Regions from separate parts of the Staphylococcus sp. CoH_129_LAB_1 genome, predicted to be linked through region 3. Evidence: riboswitches for the same ligand, from Rfam matches in the RefSeq annotation. Region 3 holds a riboswitch; each other region holds the start of a gene.

Region 1 (3,217 bases), on a different contig from region 3:
TATTTCTCCTTCAGTATATGGACGTACGCCAGACCACTGTTTAATGACTTTGCCGTGTGCAAGTTCTGGTATACGTTCATTTGCACAGTGGTGTAACCAAGAGATACCATCGTCTGTATTACCAACTGAATAGTTATCAAATTCACTTGTGGCACCAATTAAGAAACGATTTGGATACTTTGGTACGATGTAACAGCCATTGGTCATAAATACGGTTTCTTTTAAATCCAAATGGTCATTTTCAATAAGTAAGACTTCACCTTTTACACCGACGACATCTCTAGGTAGTGAGTATTGAGTTAATAATTTAGATGTCCATGCGCCTGCTGCCACAATGACTTTCTTAGCTTGTAATGTGCCTTGTGACGTTTCAACATCGTAGTACCCATTTTGGCGCTGAACAGATTGTACCTCTGTATTGACATATCGCTTAATTTGACGTTGCTTTAAAGATGTAAATAAAGCTTTAGTATAGTGATTTGCATTAATTTGACCATCATTTGGAATGTAAATAGCCATTTCGCTTGATATCACTGTACCATGCGTTAAACGGGCAAGCTCATTATCAGAAAGGATAATTACGCTAGAATCTAGTGAACTTAAAAATTGATATTGCTTCTCTAAACTTTCAACATCTTCAGGACGATTAGCCACTTTAATTAAGCCAGAATTTTGAAACTGAATATCGATGCCGGTTTCGTCTTCTAAATCTTGGCATAATTGAGGAAAGAGACTTCTTGATTCAAGCGCTAATCTAAATAAATCAGTATCTTCAGTAAATTCATTTTGAGCACCTAACATACCACCTGCTTTATATGACGCGTGTTTACCTGGTACGTCACGATCGATAAGTGCAATGTCAAGGTGAGATTGACTTAATTGGCGTGCAATAGACATGCCAATGACACCAGAACCTATGATTAAAACATCATGCATCTTTCAACCACTCCTTTCTCAACAGTTCAATTTGTTGTAAAGATGCGTTCATAAAGAAAGAAATTGCACAAATTCCTTTAAACCCTTGAGGTAATTGAGGAATCGTTTTTTCAGTGATACCTCCAATGGCATAAATTGGAATAGGAATCTCTAACACACGTTGAATCTCTGCTTTTGATCGAGGCAATTGATTAGGTTTTGAAGACGTCTTAAAAATGTGTCCGAAAAAGACATAATCAAGATCGTGTTCATAAGCTGCTTTAACAGAGTCAAATGAATGTGTAGACATACTGACCTCAATATTTGGATGAATAGATTTATAGTTAAATGCATCGTCATCCATTTCTCGAAAATGAATTCTAGAGAGGTGAAGTTGTTCTAACAAGTGAATATCACTATGAATAATGATTTTTGATTTAGGAAATCCTTGTTCTATAAGTGATTTTAAAAATGAAGATAAGTCACTTGGTGTCATGGGAGTGCGAAACAATAACCCATCTATTCCATCTGAGATATCAAGAAAATGTTGTAAATCATCATTGGTTAACTCTTTATATTTCGTAATCGCTATAAAAATGAACATCACTCCTTATTAAACAAAAAAACGCTATGTCCCTGTCGTAGGGAAATAGCGTTTTGCTTAACTTTACGATATCCTAGTCGCCACTTTCCTACGCCAGTACAAACTGGATCAGGTTCCAGGAATTATAAAGTTCGTTCTTTACTCTCAGCCTTAAACAAAGGCACTTCCAGTGGATTGTTTATTCGGTTGTTTTTAAAATAAACATTAGCATTTTTGCTTCATTTTTATTCTACAACCTTTTCTAATAGAGTTCAATTACAAAAAAGATTAGATTTATAGCAATATACTTTTCATAACACATACCGCTTTTTATATAGCTATTTATAAATTAAATGAAAAATATTAAAAAAAGTAATTGTAAACGTTTACAAAAACTGTTAATATTATAAAAAATATATCAGAAAGCCTATGAGAAGGGGCTCGAAAGGCGGTTAAAAATAAAAGGGAACGACATGATTGGGAGTTTTCATTTTCAACTTGTAAGTAGAATCAACACAACTTTAAAGGGAAGCAGGAAAAATAATTATGGTACAAAGACAAAAGAAAAGTAATGTTCGTTGGTATTTCGCTCTCGCATTTTTTATTATTGGGGTAATTGCATATATGGATAGATCTAATATCTCATTTATCGCACCTCAAATGATGGAAGATCTTCACATGACAAAGCAACAATTTGGTTTATTAGCTTCATTCTTCTCACTAGGTTATGCATTGATGCAAGTACCTTCAGGTATGTTAGCAGAGAAATTTGGTCCACGTAAGATGATTTCAATTGCATTATTATGGTGGAGTGCATTTACAATTTTAACGGGAATGATTAAACATCATGGTCTATTATATTTAGTACGTTTCTTATTTGGTGTCGGAGAAGCGCCAATGTATCCATCTAATGCAGTATTCAATTCAACTTGGTTTGCTAAGGACGAAAAAGGGAGAGCATCGAGTGCGTTGTTAGCAGGATCATATTTCGGTCCAGTATTAGCACCAGTAATTACCATCGCAATTGTTAATGCATTTAACTGGCAAGCAGTATTCTATATTTTCGGTGCAGTTGGTATTGTGATTGCAGCACTTTGGGCAATTATTGCAAAAGATTTACCTGAGCAACATCGCATGGTCAATGATGCAGAAAAACAGTATATCATGCAACATCGTGATTTAGTAGAAACAACTAAATCCGTAGCACCTTGGAATCAATTTTTCAAACGCGTGAGTTTCTACGCAATTGCAGGACAATATTTCGTTGTTCAGTTCGTTATCGCTTTATTCTTAATTTGGTTACCTACTTATTTAACTGAACAATATCATGTACAATTTAAAGATATGACAATTAGCGCTTTACCATGGTTTATTATGTTTATTTTAATTTTATCTGCGGGTGCGATTTCAGATAAAATTTTACGTAGTGGCCAAAGTCGTTTTGTAGCGAGAGGATTAATTGCAATTGTTGGCTTTATCGTATTTGCTATCTCAATTTTCTTTGCAGTTCATACAGAAAGCTTATATGTAACCATTTTCTGGTTATCACTTGGCTTAGGTGGTATGGGTATTTCAATGGGAATGAGTTGGGCAGCAGCAAATGATATTGGACGTAACTTTGCTGGTACAGTATCTGGTTGGATGAACTTATGGGGAAATATTGGTGCGTTAATCAGTCCGTTTTTAGCAGGTGCATTAGTATCATCACTTGGCTGGACA
Region 2 (3,217 bases), on a different contig from region 3:
TATGTTGATGCACCTACTGCAACTGGATCAAATACAATGGGTGTACCTTGTCTATTAGCAATTTTTCCGATTCTTAAAATATCTTTTTCATTTACTTTAGTTAATGTCCCAATATTTATAAGTAGTGCCCCTGCTACTTTATAGAACTCTTCTGCTTCTTCTGGAGCTTCACTCATTGCTGGACTTGCACCAATACTCAAGAGTCCATTCGCAGTGAAATTTTTAACTACATCATTGGTATAACAGACTACTAGTGGATTCTCTTGTCTTATCTTTTCTAAACTATTCATCGTCTAAACCAACTTTCTTCATATAAGCGAAATGGTTTACCGGACCACGTCCTTGACCGATTTCAGGTGTATGTTCAATACTTAATGAAATAAATTTTTTAGCTTTTTTTACAGCTTCATAAATTGTTTTGCCTTTAGCGAGTTCGGCTGTGATAACAGCTGAGAATGTGCAACCTGTACCATGAGTATGTGGCGTATTAAATCGCTTCTCTTCAAATGTATAGACATCATCTTTAGTAAATAAAAAGTCTTTAGCATTTTTTAAATCAGCAGAATGACCACCTTTAATGACGACACCTTTGCTTCCTATTTCATTTATAAATATGTGACCTGCTTTACGAATATTTTTTTCAGTATCAATTTTCAAACCAGTAATTTCTTCAGCTTCAGGAATGTTAGGAGTAACGACATCAGCTAATGGTAAGAGCGTTTCCTGAAGATGTTTTTTTGTTTCATCATCCATTAAGGAATCGCCACTTTTAGCTAGCATAACTGGATCGATAACATAGGGAATATCGCTATGCTTTTTTAAATACGTTTGAATCAGTTCCATCGTTTCATGTGTAGCAATCATTCCAGTCTTAATTGCATGAGGTAATTCATCATCAAATACACTATCTAATTGTTCTTTAACCCAACTAGTTTCTAGATTATGAATATGTTGAACTCCTTTAGTATTTTGAGCCACAATACTTGTAATAGTAGCCATTCCATATACTCCACAAGCATGGAATGATTTTAAATCTGCCATAACTCCAGCACCACCGGAAGGATCAGTACCGGCAATTGTTAATGCAATCTTAGGTTTATTCATGATTTTTTCCTCCAAAATCCCATTTCTCATCAATATAGGCCATATTAAAGAAATGACGTTCGTGGATAGTACTTTGTAAAAACGCTTCTTTAATTTCTCTTTTTTCATTTTCAGTACAATGTTCCGTTAGTTCATTTAATAAACGATCAAACACTTCAATTAAAGGAGCCATTTCTGTACTATAAAAATCAAACCACTTAGCAGTAAGTGCATCTCTATTAAGGTTTGAATCTTCTAGACCCCATTTGGCAATGACTTCATATACATAAGGACATGGTGCCATTGCAGCAATAGTATATGCAGCATTTTCATGTGTATACGCATGATAATACATATGTTTAATGTAATGATCTCCACTAGGTGGCCATACTTTTTCTTTTACAATTTCTTCATATGATTCATTAATATAGTCAGCTAAAATTTCGTGGGCTTCTACTTCGCCATCTAACATAAATTCAATTTGCTCTACTAAGAATTTTACATCTTTCATACTAGGTGCTTTAGGAATAAGTAAGGCATATAAATTAGTAAATTCTTTTAAATAAGAAGCATCAGCACGTAAGTACTGGCGCACTGCTTGTTTTGATAATTTTCCTTTTAATAAATCTTGAATAAAACCATCATTATAAATTTCCTCAATAATTGGTTTTGACGCTTGTTTTAATTCATCTGAAAAACTCATTAACTATTCCTCCTTAAATAAAAAAACTACATTTCAACGTAGAAATGTAGTCAATATTCAAAAAATAGAATGAGTGAATATGTATTACTACTTTCCTACGTTGGTATTAACCAAATCAGGTTATAAGGGTCTGAATCCTTCATCTCAGCCATATTATAAGGCTCCCCTAGTAGTTTTCAATTAATTTAACCATAACAAAACCATTGTTATAATTCAAATAAAAAAAGATGTGAAATAAAATTAATGAGAGACCGGGACATAATTCCTATCAAAATAGCCAGTAATTGCGTTTATTATAAATTCATTTACTGACTTCTTTATTTACAATACTACGTATTGTTGGCTCGCTTTCTTAGATGACAGCTTCATCCTGTAGTCTTTAGCTTGTCCTGTTCCCACAAGAGTCTCACCAAAATACTTTGTGTTTATATATAATTTTACATTGAAATACTTAAAAAAAAATAAGGCCCTTTCGTATAATTTAATAAATATCAATAAACTAAATTAACAAGGTTCCTTATATATAAAGAATATAACATGACTCAACTCGCTCTACTAATGGCACTCGATATAAGAAGACGAGCAACCCAACGAGTTGAAAATAATCAAAAATTTATAAAAAAGACAAGTTCTATATTATTTCAATAGAATTTATCTTTTTTCACTTATCCAGAAACTTTATGTCCCAAACTTTTATAACTATAATAAACAACGCATGGTACAAAACTCTTTTTAATCAGTCATCGATTGTCAATATATTAAAAAGGCCTGAGACAACTCATAATGTCCCAGGCACTATTAATTTATTTATTAAGTTTTACGCTGTAACCCATTGAGATGGACCTGCAGTATTATAAAGTTTTACTGCCGCAGCATCTTGAACACTTTCAGGTGCTTGTGCTGGTGATACACCTTTATATTGTGCTGGTGCTACTGAATCCCAAGTTGATTGTAAGAATTGATATTTACCTGCTGCACCAGAAGAAGGGTTGATTGCATGAATATCTCCACCTGATTCACGTTGAGCGATTTGTTGTAAATGACTATTTACATTTACTGATGAACCGCTTGTTGATTGTTTAGGTTGATTTGTAGTTGCATTAGCAGGTGCTTGTTGTGTTTGAGTTGCTTGTTTAGTTTGTGTTGTTTTTGGTGCTTGTTGTGTTTGAGCTTCATTTGTATAGTGTTGACTTACATTTGAAGTTGAAGCTGATTGATTTATGTTATTATAATTATTATTTTGGTAAGATACATTTTGTGTTGTTTGAGTAGAAGCTACGTTTTGATTAGTACTATTTTCAGTTAAACCGTTTGATGGATAATATTCCCATTTAAAATATGTTCCATCTGACCAAAAATGATAAGTCTTACCATTTAAATTAAATTGGTAATTATATGATCCTTCTTGAATAGGATGTTGATTTAATGATT
Region 3 (3,217 bases):
TGTAATAATATTTACATCATCAACAAGTGTATGACGCTTTTTCCAACGTTCAAACATGTGGTTCACCTTCCCAATCTGAAACTTTTCCATTTTCTACTTCTAGTCGACGTGTTGGATAACGATTAATAATTTCAGGGTCATGCGTCACCATTACGATTGTTTGACCTCGTTCAACACGTTGTTCAAATAGTTTAATAAGTTGAAATGTATTATGACTATCAAGTCCAAATGTGGGTTCATCTAACAATATAATGTCGGCTTTTGAACTTAGGGCAGTTGCTACACTTAATCGACGTTTTTGGCCTGTAGAAATTTCAAAGGGGTGTTGATGTTTAACTTTTTCTAAATGTAAAAGTTTTAAAAGATGTTCAGTTTCTTCTTTCGACTTTGTTTTATCAAGATGATTATAATGGATATTTATCTCTTCATAAACTGAATTTGTAATAAATTGAAGTTCAGGGTTTTGGTATACAAGATACATATGTCGTGCAGCATCTTTGATTTTTTTTAATAATTTCCCATTATAAAACATTTCACCTTTATATTTCACTAATTGCATCATTGATTCGAGTAAGGTAGTTTTACCAGCTCCATTTTTTCCAGTAATTGTAATCCATTCTCCAGGATGGATATTTAGTTCAGGAATCTTAAATAACAAATTCTTACCGCGAACAATTTGACCTTTTTGAAATTTAAAAAGTGTTTTAGATAATTGCGGAGTTAAGTCTTTTCGGATAGGAGCGTAATCCCATGCATGTGGATGCCATACACCGAATTCGGTTAGTAAAGATTCACAATGATTGAGTATGTAATCAGGTGTATTATCAGCTATAATTTCCCCATCATAGTTCATTAATATGACTCGATCTACATGGTGCCAAATATGTTCTACTTTATGTTCAACAATTAGTACTGTTTGATCAGTCCATAATTGAATTAATCGTTGCCATAAGTCAGCAGTTGCTTGGACATCTAACATAGCTGTAGGCTCATCTAAAAAGAGTGTATCAGCTTTTTGTAAAATAGTTTCGACGATAGCAAGTTTTTGTTTCATACCGCCACTTAAATTATTTACGAAGGTTGAATCATCCACATCTAAGTCTACTGACGCAAGTGCTTTTTTAATTTGTTCATTCATGTCTGCTCTTGGTACTTGTCGATTTTCTAAGACAAAAGCTAATTCTTCATAAACTTTTGGCATACAAAATTGTGTATCTGGATCTTGAAAAATGACCCCAGAATGAGGGTCAATATCTAGTTCATCATATTTCATAGGTAATTCTATGAGGTTAGGAACAATACCACTAAGGACATTAAGCAATGTGCTTTTACCAGATCCAGAAGGACCTAGTAAAAGCACTTTTTCTTTATCTTTAATTTCTATATTTAAATTATCGAAAATTTTTCGATCGCCATTAGGATATTTAAGGCGTAAATTTTTGACTTTTAACACAATCATTTCCCCTTATAGGTTGTCATAGTCTTTTTGAGAGGCAGGACGGAATAATTTAGTAACGCCAGTTTTATCTAATGCTCTTACAATTAGATAAGAGAGTATACCTGAAAGTACAATACCACTAATAGCGCGAAAAACAATAAATAGAAGTAAGTTCCATCCTGCAACTTCATTTAAATAACCGTAAAAATAGTCTACAGGGAAAGATACTAATGCTGTTACTAAGCCTGCTAACATTGCTACCATCATTGAGCGTGATTTATATTTAAAAATAGCAAATACAACTTCACATGCAAGACCTTGTAAAATTGCATATACTATAGTTGGAATATCAAATTTACCCATAACAATTGTTTCTCCGGCGCCAGCGGCAAATTCAGCGATTAAGGCAATACCTGGTTTAGGAATGATTAAGTAAGCGACAATAGCTGCCATAAACCAAATACCGTACGTAAGTTGTTCTAAATGAATACCTGCCACCTGTGCTAAATTATACGGTAACCACCATAGGTTATAGATAATTGCAAAAATGACAGCAATCAGTACAGTTACTAAAATTTCTGAAAGCTTTAAACCTTTAGACATAAAACAGTTCCTCCTAAAAAAACGCACAACCTTCCGTAGAAAAGTTGTGCGTAAATTTAAATAAAAATGCTATTGATTATTAAGAACATAATTTATTTAAGTTAACACTTTCCTACGCTAGTATTTAACTAGATCAGGTTCAAAGGGTTTGAGGATAAGCCTCATCTCAGTACTGTACACCCCTAGTGCGTTTATATTTTCTTTAATTTAAATGTATGACTTTTAAAAGTGAATGTCAAGGTACTTTTAAGTAATAGTAATTTAAAAAAATAATTATTAATTAATGGCTCTATACATTGAATGACTCGTATAAAATTGACATAAAAATAAAGAATAGCGTATAAAATAATTTTTTATACGCTATTCTTAAAAAAGTATAAGTATTTGAAAATTATTAAATTAGTCTAATGTATTTTGAACGTCTTGTTTAGTTTGTTCAATATCGTCAGTTTTTTCTTCTTTTTGTTCTTTTAATTTTTCTTCATATTCTTTTGCTTTTTTTGCATCTTCATGTGTCATAGGACAACACTCCTTTTCAAAAATTACTTTACAATAGTAATATACCCAATCAATAAATAGATAAACTTATCTCAGTCTAGAGAAGTATTTTATTTTTTATTAAAGACAAGAATAGAAAGTTCATATATAATTAATTTTGAGGTGAACTGTATGTCTTTTCTTAAGAAACACGCCGAGATTATCTATAGTTACTTAATCGGTATCGTTTCACTCTTCACAGGTCTCATTATCTTAATCAATTTGTCTTTAATTCATAAATTAAAGGATAAAGGAAAAGTTGATTTAAAAATACATAATATATGGGACTTTCTTAATGCATTTTTTAGTGAAATAATTAGAGTGATGAGTAGATTCATAGGCAACTTTCCAGTTGTAAGCGCAGTCATAATTATTCTGTTTGGTATTCTAGTTATATGGATTGGATTTACATTATTTAGAACAACCAAATATGATTACGACATCTCAATTTTCTTTTTAGTCATTGGCATTTTATACTTCCTTATTACAATTACATTGATGACTCAAGTATATGGCTTTTGGGCAATTATATTTGTTATTCCATTTGTGATTCATACAGGATATATCGTTTATAAAGATGAATTATATCAAGAAAATAGAAAAGTCCATTACTTATGGATTATTATTTCATATGGAATA
Region 4 (3,217 bases), on a different contig from region 3:
TATCTATTGATGTTATAGATAATAAATAACTTTTTATCATAAAGACCTCCAGGAGTCTGAAATACTTCTGGGGGCTTTATTTATACTCAACTATCTTACATTATAAGTTAGTTGACGTAGCTATAATGTTATACTATCTTATATTATAAGATAGTTAGTAAAAGGTGATCACATGACAATATCTAATCAAATAATGAAAGGGCTTTTAGATGGAGCAATTTTAGGTCTTATTGCAAAAGGAGAAACGTATGGATATGAAATTCTTGAGAAATTAAAGGAACATCAATTTCCTGAAATTAGTGATGGCAGTATTTATCCAGTGCTCTTAAGACTAGATAAAAAAGGTTATGTACATACAACCATGCGTAAATCCGACAACGGCGGACCTAAGCGTAAATACTACACTATTTCAGAAAGTGGACTCAAAGAACTACAACAGTTTAAGAAAAAGTGGCAAGCTCTTAATGAAGGTATGGATCATATATTCAGGAGTGATAATAATGATAAGTAAAGAAAAAGAAGACTACTTATTTAAGTTAAAGGCTGAACTTTTATTTAGAGGCAAAGATGAACATGAGGTTAATGATATTATAGAAGAATTAAGAGATCATTTAGCACTTGCTGAAAAGAATCACGATGATGTTAGTGATATTCTAAATACTCCAGTAAAAGATTATGCTGATCAATTCTCAGAATATATAATTTTAACTAGGGGATTGTTTAAATACTTAGCTTTATTTTCAGCATTTATGCTAGCTATTTTTATTATCCCAAATTTTTTTACAGAACAACTTAATATAACAATTGGTTTTATTATTAATATCTTATTTATCTTTTGTATAACTACGATTTTACCTTTTTTCTTAATTAGAAAGGGTCTCGTAAAGTATGGAGAGCAACGACGAGTATATATTTATGCTTTTATATGGGGGGCAGTTATTTTTGGACTCATCTTATTAAGTACGTATCTTACAAAACACTATCCCATTTATCATATCATTACACTAACTGAATCAAAAAGTGTGATAATAGGACTGATTCTGTTGTTAATTGTAATGACTTTATCTGTTATTTTGAAACAGCGTTTGTTCGCTTTAGTGATATTTATTGTTTGTTTACCAGATATAATTGGATGGGTAGTTAAAATATACAGTCGCTCAGAATCTCAATCTAGTATTGTTTCACTAATTGTAGCCATTGCTTTATTGTTAATATTGAATATTGCATTTTTCATCTTTACATTTAAAAAACGTAAAAATAAAGTGAAGGAGTGATTTATTATGTCAGAAAATCAAAATCAAGGTTGTATAAAATGTGGTCATACAGAAGTGGAAGAAGGTACATTGTCTGCAACAGGATCTGGTATATCTAAATTATTAGATGTACAACATAATAATTTTAAGACGATAACTTGTAAAAATTGTGGATATACCGAATTTTATAAACAAGATAGAAACAGAAGTAGAGACTTTATTGATTTGTTCTTTGGAGGATAAGTCAATTCGAGAAACAGCAGTAATCCCAGTGGATACTGCTGTTTTAATATATAAGTAAGACTTCGGGTTGTGTGAAGTTAGACTTTCGGATGTCTAAAAGTTGTAAAAACTATTTAATATATTGACTTGATATTTATGGGATTTTAAGTCATTGTATAAGTATAGGTTAAATAACCTATAATTTAATAATCTCTGCTAGGGGTGCTTTATATTGCTGAAAGGAACATCATGTTCCAACCCTTTGAACCTGATCTAGTTAATACTAGCGTAGGGAAGCCAGTGAGTGACTTTACAATGACATATGGATGTTTTCATAGTTTGATGAAAAGGTCAATTTAACTATTAATCATTTTCTTCATTATGATACTTACATATATTTTCGTATACATTCACTTATTCTTATGCATTCAGTATTAAGCTGAATGCTTTTTTTATGAATCATATCATCAGTGATATTTAGACCCTTCTAGTATTTAGGAGGCAATGTCAATGGAACAAGAAAAAATCAATTTTAAAAGAACTTTTCCAGCAAGTAAACGTATTTTTAAAAAAGGCGAGGGTAATGATAGTGATATCTTTGTACCATTCAGAGAAATCGAACTCTCTGACACACAACTAGAACAACGCAGTTTTCAAAATGATCCTGTCGTTGTTTATGACACAGCAGGTCCTTATCATGATGAAAGTTACGAGGTAGATATTAATCGTGGACTACCAAAAGTACGTGATGAATGGATTGAGGCGCGTGATGATGTGGAACATTATGAAGGTCGCCGTATTCAATCGATTGATAATGGTTTTTCAAAAGAAGGTCATAAAAACTATGTAGCTCATCCATTTGAATATCAACCAAGACGTGGTAGTAAAGAGACACCTGTGACACAAATGTACTACGCTAAACAAGGGGTTATTACAAAGGAAATGAAATTTGTGGCGATTAGAGAACAAGTTGAGCCAGAATTTGTTCGAGATGAAATTGCAAGGGGTCGCGCCATTATCCCAAATAACATTAACCATCCAGAATCAGAACCTATGATTATTGGGAAAAACTTCTCTGTCAAAATTAATGCGAATATTGGCAACTCAATTGTGTCTTCTTCTATTGAAGCAGAAATTGAAAAATTAGTATGGGCTACACACTGGGGTGCAGATACGATTATGGATTTATCTACAGGTAAAAACATCCATACTACGCGCGAATATTTATTACGTAATTCGCCTGTTCCAGTGGGAACTGTACCGATTTATCAAGCATTAGAAAAGGTAAATGGGGTAGCTGAAGATTTAACATGGGAAGCATATCGAGATACATTAATCGAACAAGCAGAACAAGGGGTTGACTACTTTACGATTCATGCTGGTTTACGTCTTCACTATATTCCATTAACTGTAGATCGTTTAACTGGTATTGTATCTCGTGGTGGTTCAATCATTGCACAATGGTGTCTTGCACATCATGAAGAAAGTTTCTTATACACACATTTTGATGAAATTTGTGAGATTTTAAGTCAATATGATGTTGCTATTTCACTTGGTGACGGTTTACGTCCTGGATCAATTTATGATGCCAATGATGAAAGTCAATTTGCAGAGTTAAAAACATTAGGTGAATTAACAGATATTGCTTGGAAACATAATGTACAGGTAATGATTGAAGGGCCAGGGCATATTCCAATGCATAAAATTAAAGAAAACCAAGATTTAGCAGATTTCTATTGTAA

The links. A riboswitch is a leader RNA that binds a small molecule or an ion and turns the genes downstream of it on or off. The one in region 3 is predicted to bind thiamine pyrophosphate.
Region 1: linked by a shared signal. The riboswitch ahead of AC2FB1_RS01825 (thiamine phosphate synthase) and the one ahead of AC2FB1_RS03360 (ECF transporter S component) in region 3 are both predicted to bind thiamine pyrophosphate.
Region 2: linked by a shared signal. The riboswitch ahead of tenA (thiaminase II) and the one ahead of AC2FB1_RS03360 (ECF transporter S component) in region 3 are both predicted to bind thiamine pyrophosphate.
Region 4: linked by a shared signal. The riboswitch ahead of thiC (phosphomethylpyrimidine synthase ThiC) and the one ahead of AC2FB1_RS03360 (ECF transporter S component) in region 3 are both predicted to bind thiamine pyrophosphate.

Annotation. Positions count from the first base shown of each region.
Region 1 covers NZ_JBXWKZ010000003.1:45,625-48,841, forward strand. Annotated here, with positions in the region: gene thiO (glycine oxidase ThiO) at 1-936, opposite strand, end outside; gene AC2FB1_RS01825 (thiamine phosphate synthase) at 929-1,519, opposite strand; TPP riboswitch at 1,588-1,697, opposite strand; gene AC2FB1_RS01830 (pyruvate MFS transporter) at 2,045-3,217, shown strand, end outside.
Region 2 covers NZ_JBXWKZ010000012.1:34,890-38,106, reverse strand. Annotated here, with positions in the region: gene thiM (hydroxyethylthiazole kinase) at 1-290, opposite strand, end outside; gene thiD (bifunctional hydroxymethylpyrimidine kinase/phosphomethylpyrimidine kinase) at 283-1,104, opposite strand; gene tenA (thiaminase II) at 1,097-1,786, opposite strand; TPP riboswitch at 1,862-1,964, opposite strand; gene AC2FB1_RS05260 (transglycosylase family protein) at 2,604-3,217, opposite strand, start outside.
Region 3 covers NZ_JBXWKZ010000006.1:51,797-55,013, reverse strand. Annotated here, with positions in the region: gene AC2FB1_RS03370 (energy-coupling factor transporter transmembrane component T family protein) at 1-57, opposite strand, end outside; gene AC2FB1_RS03365 (ABC transporter ATP-binding protein) at 50-1,453, opposite strand; gene AC2FB1_RS03360 (ECF transporter S component) at 1,466-2,041, opposite strand; TPP riboswitch at 2,134-2,235, opposite strand; gene graF (glycopeptide resistance-associated protein GraF) at 2,441-2,560, opposite strand; gene auxA (lipoteichoic acid stability factor AuxA) at 2,711-3,217, shown strand, end outside.
Region 4 covers NZ_JBXWKZ010000010.1:47,755-50,971, forward strand. Annotated here, with positions in the region: gene AC2FB1_RS04725 (dihydrolipoamide acetyltransferase family protein) at 1-18, shown strand, start outside; gene AC2FB1_RS04730 (PadR family transcriptional regulator) at 173-511, shown strand; gene AC2FB1_RS04735 (hypothetical protein) at 501-1,274, shown strand; gene AC2FB1_RS04740 (zinc ribbon domain-containing protein) at 1,281-1,496, shown strand; TPP riboswitch at 1,684-1,787, shown strand; gene thiC (phosphomethylpyrimidine synthase ThiC) at 1,986-3,217, shown strand, end outside.